Regions from separate parts of the Thalassobaculum sp. OXR-137 genome, predicted to be linked through region 3. Evidence: riboswitches for the same ligand, from Rfam matches in the RefSeq annotation. Region 3 holds a riboswitch; each other region holds the start of a gene.
What was found. A riboswitch is a leader RNA that binds a small molecule or an ion and turns the genes downstream of it on or off. The one in region 3 is predicted to bind cobalamin.
Positions count from the first base shown of each region.

Region 1: another riboswitch for cobalamin. It lies ahead of T8K17_RS20175 (TonB-dependent receptor domain-containing protein); the one in region 3 lies ahead of T8K17_RS24075 (ABC transporter ATP-binding protein).
Region 2: another riboswitch for cobalamin. It lies ahead of T8K17_RS22515 (ribonucleoside-diphosphate reductase subunit alpha); the one in region 3 lies ahead of T8K17_RS24075 (ABC transporter ATP-binding protein).

Region 1 covers NZ_CP139715.1:4,330,929-4,335,488, reverse strand. Annotated here, with positions in the region: gene T8K17_RS20185 (DUF882 domain-containing protein) at 1-159, opposite strand, end outside; gene T8K17_RS20180 (L,D-transpeptidase family protein) at 242-1,774, opposite strand; cobalamin riboswitch at 1,876-2,090, shown strand; gene T8K17_RS20175 (TonB-dependent receptor domain-containing protein) at 2,214-4,139, shown strand; gene T8K17_RS20170 (ABC transporter substrate-binding protein) at 4,169-4,560, shown strand, end outside.
Region 2 covers NZ_CP139715.1:4,848,707-4,853,266, forward strand. Annotated here, with positions in the region: gene T8K17_RS22510 (aromatic ring-hydroxylating dioxygenase subunit alpha) at 1-1,011, opposite strand, end outside; cobalamin riboswitch at 1,134-1,344, opposite strand; cobalamin riboswitch at 1,448-1,659, shown strand; gene T8K17_RS22515 (ribonucleoside-diphosphate reductase subunit alpha) at 1,750-3,678, shown strand; gene T8K17_RS22520 (ribonucleotide-diphosphate reductase subunit beta) at 3,669-4,560, shown strand, end outside.
Region 3 covers NZ_CP139715.1:5,196,989-5,201,548, forward strand. Annotated here, with positions in the region: gene T8K17_RS24060 (fumarylacetoacetate hydrolase family protein) at 72-1,016, opposite strand; gene T8K17_RS24065 (hypothetical protein) at 979-1,377, opposite strand; gene T8K17_RS24070 (hypothetical protein) at 1,458-1,988, shown strand; cobalamin riboswitch at 2,045-2,237, shown strand; gene T8K17_RS24075 (ABC transporter ATP-binding protein) at 2,314-3,159, shown strand; gene T8K17_RS24080 (TonB family protein) at 3,143-4,135, shown strand; gene T8K17_RS24085 (LysE family translocator) at 4,144-4,560, opposite strand, start outside.

The DNA.
Region 1 (4,560 bases), 870 kb from region 3:
GTCGGTATGCAGGTGCTCGATCTTCAGCTTGCGGGTGTCATGGGCGGCGACAATGGCCGAGCGCGCCGGCGTGCCGCCGGTCATCAGAAGCGCCAAAGCGCCCAGGGCCGCCCGCCGCGTAACCCGGCGTCGGGGCGAGGAAGCGAAGTGTTCCGTCATGTCCGATGGTCTCCGAGGCGCCGTGGCGCGAGAAAACCTCTTTCCTTCGGTTTGCGACTCCGTGCAAGCGTTTTTGTCGGCGTCAGCGCAAACCCAGGGCCTTGGCCAGGAGGGGGTCCCGCCCGTAGATATCGTCGCGGAATTCGGCCGTCCCACCCTCGCCGATCCAGGCCGTCAGATAGGTCAGATGGACGGCCACGGGGGTCTTCAGGTTGACCCGTGTCGTCTTCTTGCTGTCGAGGATCTTGCGGACCTGTGCGGGGTCCTGGCCGTCCGCCGCCAGCATCACCTCCGACAGTGTGATCGGCTTCTGCAGCCGGATGCAGCCGGAACTGAAATTGCGCACCGACTTGGCGAAGAGGTCGCGCGCCGGCGTGTCGTGCAGGTAGACGTCGAACTGGTTGGGGAACATGAACTTCACCTGGCCGAGCGCGTTCTTCTCCCCCGGCGCCTGGCGCAGGCGATAAGGGAACCGGCCCTTCGGGATCGAGGACCAGTTCACCGTCGCCGGATCGATCCGCGGCGCGTCGTTCTGATAGCCGGCATAGAGCTCGTAGCCGCCGGAGGTCAGGTAGCTCGGGTCCTTCTTGATCTTCGGCAGCAGATCCTCGGCCGCGATCTTCGCCGGCACGCTCCAGGTCGGGTTGAACTCCAGATATCGGATCCGGTCGCTGAAGATCGGCGTCTCGCGATAGGGGCGGCCGATGATCACCCGCATGGTCAGCCGGGAGACCCCGCCGACCACATAGTCGAGCTCGAACCCGGCCATGTTGACGAAGACGTGGTCGTCGCCGAAATCGTCCGGCATCCAGCGGAACCGTTCCATGTTCAGGACGATCTGCCGGATCCTGTTCTCCACCGGGACGTTCATGGCGGCCACGGTCTTGGCGCCGACCGCGCCGTCCGAATCGAGCCCGTGGCGGCGCTGGAACTGGCGCACCGCGCTTTCCAGGGCCGGGTCGTACAGATCGGAGGCGCCTGGGACCGGGGTGAGGTCCGCCGTGGCGGCCAACCGGTGACGGACGGCGGAGACACGCGGGTCGGTCATGCCGGGCTTCAGGGTCGGCCCCTCCGGTACCGCGGGCCAGCCGCCGGCCTTGGCCAGCGCCCGGTAGTCCAGCAGCAGACGGCGCAGGCGACGGTAGATCGGATTGCCCGGCGCCAGATCGGCCATCGCCTTGGCGGTCTCCGGCGCGGCGTGCACCGCCTCCAGAAGGGCGAGACCGTCGACCTCGCGCCGGAACACGTACAGGTCGGGGTCGGCCTTCTTCGGGGCGATGCGTCCGGCCTGCAGGTCGGTCAGGTAGCGCAGCAGGGCCCGGCCGACCTCCCGGTCCAGGGCATCCGGCGTGTCGACCGCGGGCAGGGTGTAGTCGGACGGGCGCAGGCCCTGACGCTCGGCCCGTTCCAGGACCCGGACGACGGCAGCACCCTTGGCGTTGAGGGTGGGAACCTCGGTTTCCTCCACCCAGGCGTGCCCGTCGCCGCGAGCCGCCAGAAACGCCTCGACGACGGCCTCCGGATCCGGCGTCTGCGCCACGGCGGGCGCCGCCAGGGCCAGGAGAAGCGCCAGCAGGCCGACGACGGCGGATTGGATCTTGATCTGGACTGTCATCAGAGGCTTCCGGGTTCCGGTGGTCTTCAGGACGCATGGTTCCCAGTAACCCTAAGGGCTGAAAGGGAAGATTGACAGGCCCACCCCCCGACCGTAGCGTCCGGCCGTCAATCGCATGTGGTGTCCCGACCCATGATCTGGGGTCGGGATGAAACGGGAAGCCGGTCAGACTCCGGCACTGCCCCCGCAACGGTAGGCGAGGTTGATCCGCCGCAAGACGCCACTGTGCCGCCTGGCATGGGAAGGCGCGGTCGGATCGGGGCCCCTGGGCCCGGCCTCGCAAGTCCGGAGACCGGCCACGGCGTGAAACCTCGATATCGCGGGGCGCGATGATCGGGGTCGGCCGTGGCGCATGACCCGTGGCCGTCCCCCGTCCGTCCAGCTCCTCGATGTCTCTTTAGCAACGCCGCGCGGGTGTGCGCCGGACGAGGAGAATGCCATGACTTTCCAGAACCGCCCGATATCGGGCCGATCCCTGAGGGGGGCAGCGCTGATCGCCGCGCTGGTGGCCGCCGGTGCGCTGCCGGTCCAGGCCCAGCAGGCTAAGGCGCAACAGCTCGCGGCCGGCGAGCGCGCCACCGTCGCCACCTCAAACGAGGTCGTTGTCACCGCCTCGCGCATCGCCGAGACGGCCGACGAGACCCTGGCCCCGGTCAGCGTCGTCACCCGCGCCGAAATCGAGCGCCGGCAGATCCGGTCCGTGCCGGACGCTCTGCGTCAGGTGCCGGGCCTGACCCTGAGCAACAACGGCGGCGTGGGCAAGGCGACCTCGGTCTTCCTGCGCGGCACCGAGAGCGACCATGTCCTGGTCTTGATCAACGGCGTGAAGGTCGGCTCGGCCACGCTCGGCACGTTCAACTTCGAGAGCCTGTCGATCGACGACGTGGAGCGGATCGAGGTGGTGCGCGGTCCGCGCTCGCATCTCTATGGCTCGGAGGCGCTGGGCGGCATCATCCAGATCTTCACCCGCAAGCCGACGGACGCCACCCACGCCCATGCCAGCGTCGGCTACGGCAGCAACGACACGATGGAGGGCACCGCCGGCTTCTCCGGCCGGGCCTCCGGCATCGGGTTTTCGGCGAGCACGAATTACATCCGCACCGACGGGATCAACTCCTGCGGCAATGGCACGGCCATCCCCGGCGGCGGCTGCTTCGCCAACCAGCCCGACAAGGACGGCTTCGAGCGCAGCTCGGTGACGGGCGGACTGGACTACGCTTTCTCCAATGGTATCAAGGTGGAAGCGACCGGTCTTTATGCGACGAGTGAAAACGAATACGACGGATCGGCCTCGAACGAGTCGGAATCGGTGAACTACGTTCTCGGGCTGCGTGCCCTGGCGTCTCCGACCGACTATTGGGACGTGACCGCCTCGGCGGGTCATACGGTGGACGACAGCGACAATTTCTTCGACGGCACCTATCAGTCGACGTTCAAAACAGAACGCAACGTCTTGTCTTTGCAGAACGATCTGTACCTGTTGCAGGATCACGTCACGACCCTGGGCGTGGATTTCCAGCGCGATCAGGTCGACAGCGACACCGGGTATGTGGAGGACAGCCGCGACAATACCGGCGTCTTCGCCCAGCACCGGGCCGAGTTCGGTCGCCACACGGTGCAGCTCAGCGGCCGCGTGGACGAAAACGAGCAGTTCGGCGGCTACCTGACGGGCGGTGCCGCCTACGGCTACCGCATCACCGACAACCTGCGGGCCACCGCCTCCTACGGCACCGCGTTCAAGGCGCCGTCCTTCAACGAGCTGTACTATCCGGGTTTCGGCAACGCGGACCTGGATCCGGAAATGTCCGAGAGTGCGGAGATCGGCCTCGCGGCGACGGTCGGCGGCTTCGAGCTGGGGGCCAACCTCTTCCATACCGAGATCGACGACCTGATCGCCTACGACAGCTCGATCTTCGCCCCGGCGAACGTGGACAAGGCGCGGATCACCGGCCTCGAGCTGACCGTGTCGGGCGAGGTGGCGGGCTTCCTGCTCTCCGCCGGCGCCACCTTCCTCGATCCGGTGAACGCTTCCGGCGGGGCGAACGACGGCAACCTGCTGCCGCGCCGGGCCGAGCAGGTCTACACCCTGTCCGTTGACCGCGAGCTCGGCGGGCTCGGCCTGGGCTTCGGCGAGTTCGCGGTGGGGGGCGACGTGCACCACGAGAGCGAGCGCTACGACGACCTTGCCAACACCCGGACGCTGGACGCCTACACGACGGTCGATCTGCGGGCGAGCTGGGATGCGACGGAGAACTGGGGCGTGGGTTTCACCCTCTCCAACATCTTCGACGAGGACTACAAGACGGCGTCCTTCTACAACCAGCAGGGCCGGGCGGGCTTCCTGCGCCTGACCTACCGGCGCTAGCCGCGATGGGACGGACGGCGCTTGTCCTGTTGGCCGGCCTGCTTCTGGCGGGACCGGCTGTGGCGGCGCCGTCCGAGCCTGCCGTGGTGTCCATCGACTACTGCGCCGACCAGTATGTGCTGGCTCTGGCCGACCGGGCGCAGATCCACGGGGTGTCGCCCCGCGCCCGCCAGGCCTTCTCCTATCACCGTGACCGTGCCGCCGGCGTGCCGGTGATCGAGCCGGTGTCCGAAGCGGTCCTCTTCGCCGCGCCGGATCTGGTGGTACGCTTCTGGGGCGGCAACCAGCGTCTGGTGTCGATGCTGGACCGCACCGGGGTCGACACGGTGAACATCGTCTACGGCCATGACAGCGAGACCATCTTCGCCAATCTGACCAAGGTGGCGGCGGCGCTGGGCCGGACGGAGGAGGCCGCGCGCCT
Region 2 (4,560 bases), 350 kb from region 3:
CGCATCGCGATGCACCAGCCACTTGGTGGTGACGGCGGTCTGCAGCGGGCCGACCGGCAGCACCCGGAACGAGATCGCATGGTCGCCGAGCACGTGGTTCCAGGTGGTCGGGTAGTGGTAGAGCAGCAGCGCGCCCAGGCCGGAGCCGCGGACCGCGTCGCTGAGCGGCCGCTTCACGGCCGCCTTGCCCGACAGGGTGTAGCTCTCCGCATTGCGCAGCAGCGGCATGCGGGTGATGCGGTACTGGGCGTCATCGGCCATGTCGAAGCCGCTCGGCAGGCCCAGCGCGCGGCATTTGTCCCACAGCGCGATAAGGGCCGGATCGCCTTCGCTGGCGTTCGGATCGGCATGGGTGACCGTGTCGGGGAAGGTGCGGCAGAGCTCGGGATGGCTGCCGGCGCAGTGATAGCACTCGCGGTTGTTCTCCCAGACCAGCTTCCAGTTGCCGTTCTCGATGATCGTGGTCTCGTGCACCACCTTGGCATCGCGCAGCCGGTGCGGGGCCAGATACGGCTCGATCATCGCGCGGATCGGGGCGAAGTCGGGGGCATGGTCGGCGACGCATATGAAGAGATATCCCGCCACGCCCTCGCAATGCACCGGCTTCAGCCCGTAGGACGCGGGGTCGAAGCCCGGGCCCATGTCGCGGGCGAAGAGCAGCCGGCCGTCGAGCTCGTAGGTCCACTGGTGATAGGGGCAGACCAGCTTGGCCACCGCCCCTTTCTCCGCCGAGCACAGGCGGGAGCCGCGGTGGCGGCAGGCATTGTGAAAGGCGCGGATCTCGCCGTCGGCGCCGCGGATCACGATCACCGGATAGGCGCCGACCTGGACCGTCAGGTAGCAGCCGGGCTTGGCAAGCTCGCAGTCATGGCCGACGAACAGCCAGTCGCGGTAGTAGATCAGCTCCAGGTCCAGGGCGTAGGTCTCGGGCGAGACGTACAGGTCCCGCTCCAGGCTGAAGCCGGATTTCTGGCGAAGAAGAAGTTCCTGAGTCCGAAGCCGCGCATCCATCACATCACCCCGCGTCGAAGACACGTTTCACAAAGGCGGGTCCGGTGGATGGGATCGGCGCCGGCGGCCGGCGGTCCTGAGAGCGGACATGCCGACGCACAGCCCGCCGATCGCCCACCGCGATCCCCTGGCCGTTCCGAGGCTGGTTTCCGGACTCTGAAGCGGTCCTTTCGGACCCGCGCGGCGCCTTCCCGGTCATCCCAGTGGCTCTTTGCCGCGCTGCGCACTCCAATACCGTTGCAGGGGCAGTCCCGGGATTTCACCGGCTTCCCAATTCTCCGCCCGCCGGCTCCTCCAGGCCGGACGGACAGCACCTCGACAGACTAAGGCTACGCCCGATCGGGCCCAGGCGTTGCGTCCCAGCGCGACCTGAGTTTGTCCGCCGACGACATACCCGGCGGCACAGGAAACGATTGACGGCGCAGCGCAAATCATTACTAAATGCAGCGTTCACGGTCTCTGGATGACCAACATCTAGGGCTAAGAGGGAATCCCGGTGCGCCTTCGGGCAAAGCCGGAGCTGCCCCCGCAACTGTTAGCGGCTAGCGGCTGTCGAGAGGGGTCACTGGTGTCCATGGGACGCTGGGAAGGCCAGACAGTCGTTCGGACCCGCGAGCCAGGAGACCTGCCGTGAGCGCATATCCGTCCCGGGCGGGGTGATCCGGAAGGCGCTTGCTGGGCTGTTGCCCATTCCCGCAGGCCCTGCCGACTCCCCCTCCACCGACACGAGGGGTGTCCATGTCTACGCAACTGGCCTACGACTTCGACGAATCCGGCAATTTCCCGCCCGCTCCCATCGCGCCGAAAGCGGCGGCCCCAAGGCCTGCCGCAGCGAAAGCAGAGCCGCAGCGGGCACCCCTGCCGCGTCCGCTGGCCAAGGCGCCGACGCCGGACGATCTGGTGCTGGACCGGAGCCGCGATTCGCTGCTGACCGAGTTCGGCAAGGCCACCCTGCGCGACCGCTACCTGATGCCGGGCGAGGACTTCCAGGCAATGTTCGCCCGGGTCTCCTGCGCCTATGCCGACGACATCGACCACGCCCAGCGGCTGTACGACGCCATGTCGCGGCTGTGGTTCATGCCGGCGACCCCGATCCTGAGCAACGGCGGCACCACCCGCGGCCTACCGATCTCCTGCTTCCTGAACACCGTGCCGGATTCCCTCGACGGCATCGTGAACACCTGGAACGAGAACGTCTGGCTGGCGGCGAACGGCGGCGGCATCGGCACCTATTGGGGCAAGGTCCGCTCCATCGGCGAGCAGGTGAAGGGCACCGGCGAGACCTCGGGCATCATCCCCTTCATCCATGTCATGGACGGCCTGACGCTGGCGATCAGCCAGGGTTCCCTGCGGCGCGGCTCGGCGGCGGTGTATCTCGACATCCACCACCCGGAGATCGAGGAGTTCCTCGAGATCCGCAAGGCCAGTGGCGACTTCAACCGCAAGGGCCTGAACCTGCATCACGGCATCAATGTCACCGACGATTTCATGGAGGCGGTGCGTGACGGCGCGATGTTCGACCTGAAGAGCCCGAAGAACGGTGAGGTCATGCGCCAGGTCGATGCGCGCCAGCTCTGGCAGCGAATCCTGGAGACCCGACTGCAGACCGGCGAGCCGTACCTGCTCTACATCGACAGCGTGAACAACAACCTGCCCAAGCATCAGCGCGAGCTGGGGCTGAAAGTCTCCACCTCCAACCTGTGCAGTGAGATCACCCTGCCGACCGGGGCCGATCACCTGGGCGAGGAGCGCACCGCCGTGTGCTGCCTGTCGTCGCTCAACATCGAGACCTGGGAGCAGTGGAACGAGGAGCCGGGCTTCGTCGAGGACGTGCTGCGGATGCTCGACAACGTGCTGACCAGCTTCATCGAGAACGCCCCGGACGGCATGTCCCGGGCGCGCTACTCCGCCATGCGGGAGCGCTCGGTCGGTCTCGGCGTCATGGGCTTCCACTCCTTCCTGCAGGCCCAGGGAATCCCGTTCGAAAGCGCCCTGGCCAAGTCCTGGAACATGCGGATCTTCAAGAAGATCCGGCGCGAGGCCGACGCCGCGTCCGTGGCACTGGCCGAGGAACGCGGTCCCTGCCCCGACGCCGCCGAGCGCGGGATGCAGAGCCGGTTCAGCCACAAACTGGCGATCGCCCCGACCGCGTCCATCAGCATCATCTGCGGCGGCACCAGCGCCTGCATCGAGCCGATCCCGGCCAACATCTACACCCACAAGACCCTGTCCGGCGCCTTCACCGTGCGCAACCCGCACCTCAAGAAGCTGCTGGCGACCAAGGGCGCGGACACGCCGGAAACCTGGGAGAGCATCCTGGAGCATGAGGGCTCGGTGCAGCATCTCGACTGCCTGACGGAAGACGAGAAGTCGATGTTCCGCACCGCCTTCGAGATCGATCCGCGCTGGCTCATCGACTTCGCCGCCGACCGCGCGCCCTTCATCTGCCAGAGCCAGTCGCTCAACCTGTTCCTGCCGGCCGACATCCATAAGTGGGACCTGCACATGCTGCACTGGACCGCTTGGGAGCGGGGCATCAAGAGCCTGTACTATTGCCGCTCCAAATCGGTCAGCCGGGCCGGCTTCGCCGGGCAGTTGGAGAAGGTCGAACGCCAGGCCTTCACGGTCGAGCCGACCGATTACGAGGAGTGCCTGTCATGTCAGTGATTCCCGACTCCCTGGTCCATCTCGACCCGCGCGAGCTGATCGGCACCGGCCGGGTCGGCCTGCTGGAATCGACCGGCACCTACGACGTCAGCCGCTACGGCTGGGCCTACGAGTTCTGGAAGCGCCAGCAGCAGACCCACTGGATGGGAGAGGAAGTCCCGCTCGGCGGCGACCTGAAGGACTGGGCCTCGCCGCGGGTCTCCGAGGCGGAGCGGGCCCTGCTGACCCAGATCTTCCGCTTCTTCACCCAGTCGGACGTGGAGGTGGGCGACAACTACCTGAAGCGCTACATCCCGATTTTCCAGCCGCTGGAAATCCAGATGATGATGGCGGCCTTCACCAACATGGAGACCGTGCATATCGACGCCTATGCCCTGCTGCTGACCACCCTGGGCATGCCGAAGGCGGAGTTCGAGGCGTTCCGCGACTACGACGCCATGCGCTCCAAGGCCGACTACATGCACACCTTCGGCGTCGGCACGGTCGGCGACGTGGCGCGTACCCTGGCGATGTTCGGCGCCTTCACCGAAGGCATGGCGCTGTTCGCCAGCTTCGCCATGCTGCTGAACTTCCCGCGCCACAACAAGATGAACGGCATGGGCCAGATCGTGAGCTGGTCGGTGCGCGACGAGAGCCTTCATTGCGAGGGCATCGTGCGGCTGTTTCACGAGTGGAACCGCGAGACCGGCGCGCTCACGCCGGCGGTGCGCGACGACATCGTCGACGTGGCCAAGACCATGGTCGGGCTGGAGGAGAGCTTCGTCGATCTGGCCTTCGAGCTGGGCGAGATCGAGGGCATGACGGCGCAGGACATCAAGGACTACGTCCGCTACATCGCCGATTGGCGCCTGACCCAGCTCAAGCTGCCGACGGTCTTCGGCA
Region 3 (4,560 bases):
CCATCGGTGCTGTTTACAACGCGGCCCGGTCCGGACGGTTCCCGCCCGGACCGGCGCATCGCAGGTGCGAACTACTTCGCGTATTTGCCGGTGAGCTGCGGTGTATAGGGACCGGACAGTCCCTTCTCCTTGTGCTGCAGGCGGCTGTCCCGCCCCCAGGTACGCTTCAGGGGATCGCTGACCGACACTTTCAGCACGCCCATCCCGGCCACTTCCAGCTCGATCCGGTCGCCGTCCATGAACGGGCTAAGGCCCCGGTGGTTGGTCCCGGTGGCGACGATGTCGCCCGGCTCCAGCGTGTGCATGGCGCTCAGCCACTCGATGCAGCGCGGGATCTTGTGCGCCATGTCGGAGGTGTTGAACGACTGGCGGACATCGCCGTTGACGCTCAGGCGGACGTCCAGGTCGTTCGGATCCACCACCTCGTCCTTGGTGACCAGGTACGGGCCGATCGGCGCGAAGGTCTCGCGCGACTTCACCTGGAAGAACTGATTGCCGGCCGGCGGCAGGTTGCGGGCCGACCCGTCGATGAAGTTCATGTAACCGAACACATAGTCCATCGCCTCGTCGGCCGAGACGTTGGAGCAGCGCTTGCCGATCACCAGCGCCAACTCCGCCTCGCCCTCGAAGACGTCGGCCGGGACGTCCGGCAGGACCATGGTGCCGCCGGTGCCGATGATCGCGCTGGGCGATTTGTGGAAGCCGTTGATCAGCGGCTTCTCGGTCAGGGTGCCGTCTTCCATGTAGTTCACGGCCATGCAGTCGATCTGCCGCGGCAGCGGGAGCGGCGGCCGGATGGTGACGGCGTCCAGGGCCACCGGCTTGCCGGCGGAAACGGCCGCCTCGATCTTGCCGCGGGTCTCCTCGTAGGTCGCGATCACCGCGTTGATCAGGCCCCGGTTGTCCAGGTGGGGCAGATGCGCGACGGCATCGGTGACGTCGACCACCCCGTCGCCGGACAGAACGCCCAGCCGCCAGTCACCGAGGTCCGGGTGATCGAAATACAGAAACTTCATGGCCGCTATCTCCCTCTGCGCCGCGCCCTTCGAACCGGGCTTGGCCGGGATCATAGGCGGCTCCCTCTTCCAAGGGAACGCATGCAGGCAGGTCGCCCGCCTCCACCTCCGAGGCCATGGCGATGCTGGTGACCGATGGCAGGGCGAAGCGGGCCACGGGCGTACCGCCGGTCACCGGGTGCAGCAGAACGACACAGGAGACCAGCGCCGTGGACCCTGCTGCGGCCAGCCCCATGAAGACCTGCTCCACGACCGGCGGCACGGCCGATTTTCGCTCCAGAACCGCGATGGCAATGCCGCACCCGGCGGTCGCCAACAGCAGGGAGAGGGTCGTCAGGCTGAGGATCAGGGAAATCGACATGAGGCGCGCCTTCTTGTTGCAACTCATTCTCAATTTCAGTATCTACAAATGAGAACCAGTCGCAACAAGGGATTTCGGCAATGGCCCAACCCTCAGAACTCAGACCCGCCCGGCGCAGTACCGCCGGGTCGCGCACTCCGATCTGCCGACTGACCACCGGAGAGGCCCTGATCGTCTGGGCGATCCGGCACTGGGTGCAGTCGGTGAAGGCCCGGCTCGACCCGCGCGACCTGCTGCGCTGCGGCTTCGCGACGATCGAGGCGGAGGACGTGAGCGACGCGGTGGACCGGCTGCTGATGGTCACCCTGCGCGAGGCGACGACGGTGCGCGACGTGGGCTGCCTGCGGTGCCCGACCCTGGGGGACGGCGAGCGCGACATCCTGGAAGCGGTCGCCCTGTCCCAGCGCGGCCGGCGCGAGGAGGCGATGGCGGTGGTTCAGTCCTGGCTCCCGCTATCGGCGGCGCTGCGGGCGTATGACGACATCGCGACCATCGGCCGGGCGCTGACCGGGGTCGACATGACGGTGCCCGTGCGCCGCAAGTCGGCACCCGACATCCGGTTGCTGGAGGGGATCGCCACCCATCCGGAATCCTCCCCCATGCTCCACTGACGGCCGGATATCCGCCGATTTCCGGCGAAATTCCTTGCATCTCCGGCCCCGAGACCGGAGACTGCGGCCGTCGTGGTGATCGCTCTCCGACAGGAGATCCGATCAGGGAAGCCGGTGAGAGACCGGCGCTGCCCCCGCAACTGTAAACGGCGAGCGACCCCCGAATAGCCACCGGACTTGCGCCGGGAAGGACGGGGGTTCGCGTCCGAGCCGTGAGCCAGGAGACCGACCGCGACGCGTCACCATCCGGCGGGCGGGGTGTTCCGACGGTAGGGCCGAGGCCCGAGCGGTGGCGATATGCGCCATCGCGATCGGACCGCCTCGCATGAGAAACGCCCTCGATCCCTCCCCAACCGCCTCGGCGACCGGACTCCGCGCCTGCGACGTCAGCCTGGATGTCGGCAACCGCGCGCTGCTCGACCGGGTCAGCCTCCACGTCCGTCCGGGCGAGGTTGTCGGTCTGCTCGGTCCCAACGGATCGGGCAAAAGCACGCTGCTGCGGATCCTCGCCCGCCTTGCCGAGCCGACCGGCGGCACGGTCACCCTGGACGACGCGCCGATGGTTGGGCTCGACCGGAGGATCACCGCCCGCACCCTCGGCTATCTGCCCCAGAGCGCCCGCAGCGAGTGGCCGATCTCGGCCCGCGAAACCGTCATGCTGGGGCGCACGCCGTTTCTCTCCCCGGTGTCCCGGATATCGGAGGCCGACCGAACGGCGGTCGACGAGGCCCTCGCCGTGACTGACACCAGCCATCTGGCCGAGCGCGCGGTGACGACCCTGTCCGGCGGAGAGCGGATGCGGGTGATGCTGGCCCGGGTGCTGGCGGGCGAGCCGACCCTGCTGCTGCTGGACGAGCCGGTGACGGGCCTGGACCCGCGCCACCAGTTGGAAGCCATGATCCTGCTCGACCGGCTGGCGCAGGATGGGCGCGGCACCCTGGTGGTGCTGCACGACCTCACCCTGGCCGCGCGGTTCTGCCATCGGGTCTATGTGCTGCACGAGGGAATGGTGGTCGCCGAGGGCCCGCCGGCTCGCGCCCTCGATGCGGCGACCATCGCCGCGGCCTTCGAGGTCGAGGCCCGGCGCATCGGCGAGGGCGACAATGCCCTTATCGTGCCCTGGTCGGTGCAAGTGAACGGGTCGGAGGATCGGAATGCCGGCCGCCGCTGACCGCATCCTCGGTCCCGCGCCGCCGCAACCGGCCGGCCGGCCCCTCCTGGTGGCCCTGGCGGTCGCCGCGTCGGTCGCGGTGCACGGCGTTGCCCTGGCAGCCGCCATCGGCTGGTGGGGCGGTCCGCAGACGACGGCGCCGGAACCGTTCGAGGTGGTGATGGTCACCCTCACCCAGCCGAACCGGACGGCCGCGCCGGGGTCCGCCATCGCCGGCGGTCCGGCACCGCAGCCGGCCGACCGCGCGGGACCGCCGGCCGTCACCATGCCCGTCGCCGAGGCCGCCGCTCCCGCGGTCGCCGCCCCCCTGCCGTTCAGCGCACCGGCCGCAACGGACAGCCCCGCCCGCCCGGTACCGGCGCCCCTACCGGCCAAGGCGATGCCGGCGGCACCCGCCCCGGCGCCGGTCCAGGTCGCCGAAGTGCGGCCCGAGGCGGCCGCTGTCGAGCGGGTCGAGACGCCGGAGCCGGTGCCGGCCCGGATCGCAGAGCCGCCGCGTCCCGTCGCCCGCCCTGCGTCACCCTCGGCGGCACCCCCTGCCGCGCCTCCCGCCGCCGTGGCGTCACGCGAGGGCGCCGCGAAACCCGCTGCGGCATCCACCGAGACCGCCTCCCCCGCCCGAGGCGCCGGACCGGCGAGCACGCCGACCAGCGTGGCGGCATTGAGCGGACTGCGAGACGATGAGGCTGGCGGCAGCAGCCCGGCCGAGTTCTCCGTCGGCTCGGCCGGCAATCCGGCCCCCGACTATCCTTTCCGGGCCCGCCAGCGCGGCTGGGAGGGGCGGGTCGTGCTGCGGGTGGCGGTCGATCGTTCCGGCCACCCGGTGCGCATCGCCGTCGCCGAAAGCAGCGGCCACGGCGTGCTCGACACCGCCGCCCATCAGACCGTCGCCACCTGGGTCTTCCGCCCGGCGCGGCGCGGCGGCCAGCCGGTCGCCGGCGAGACCCTGGTCCCGGTCGTCTTCCGGCTGAACTGAGATGTCGGCTAGATCAGGGACAGTCCGCGGGCGATGGCCAGCAGGCCGAAGCCGATAATCAGCGCCCCGGCCCCGCGGTTGATCCAGCCGATCGCCCCCTCGCTCAGGCGCCGCCGCAGGAACCCGTCGACGGCGCCGGCCAGGATCAACCACCAGATCCCGGAGCCGAGAAACACGCCGAGGATCAGCAGCAGGGCCGGCCTCCAGCCCGCGTCGTCCCCCAGCACCACGCCGAGCCCGGCGAACAGGGCGACGAAGGTCAGGATCGTCTGCGGGTTGGCGAGGGTCAGGCCCACCGTCTGCACGAAGGCCATCATCGGATGCGGGCCGACCGGCGCGGTGCGGGCGGGTCCGGCCGCCCGGCTGCGCCAGGACTGGACGCCCAGCCAGACGAGGGCCGCCCCGCCGGCCAGCGCCAGCACCGT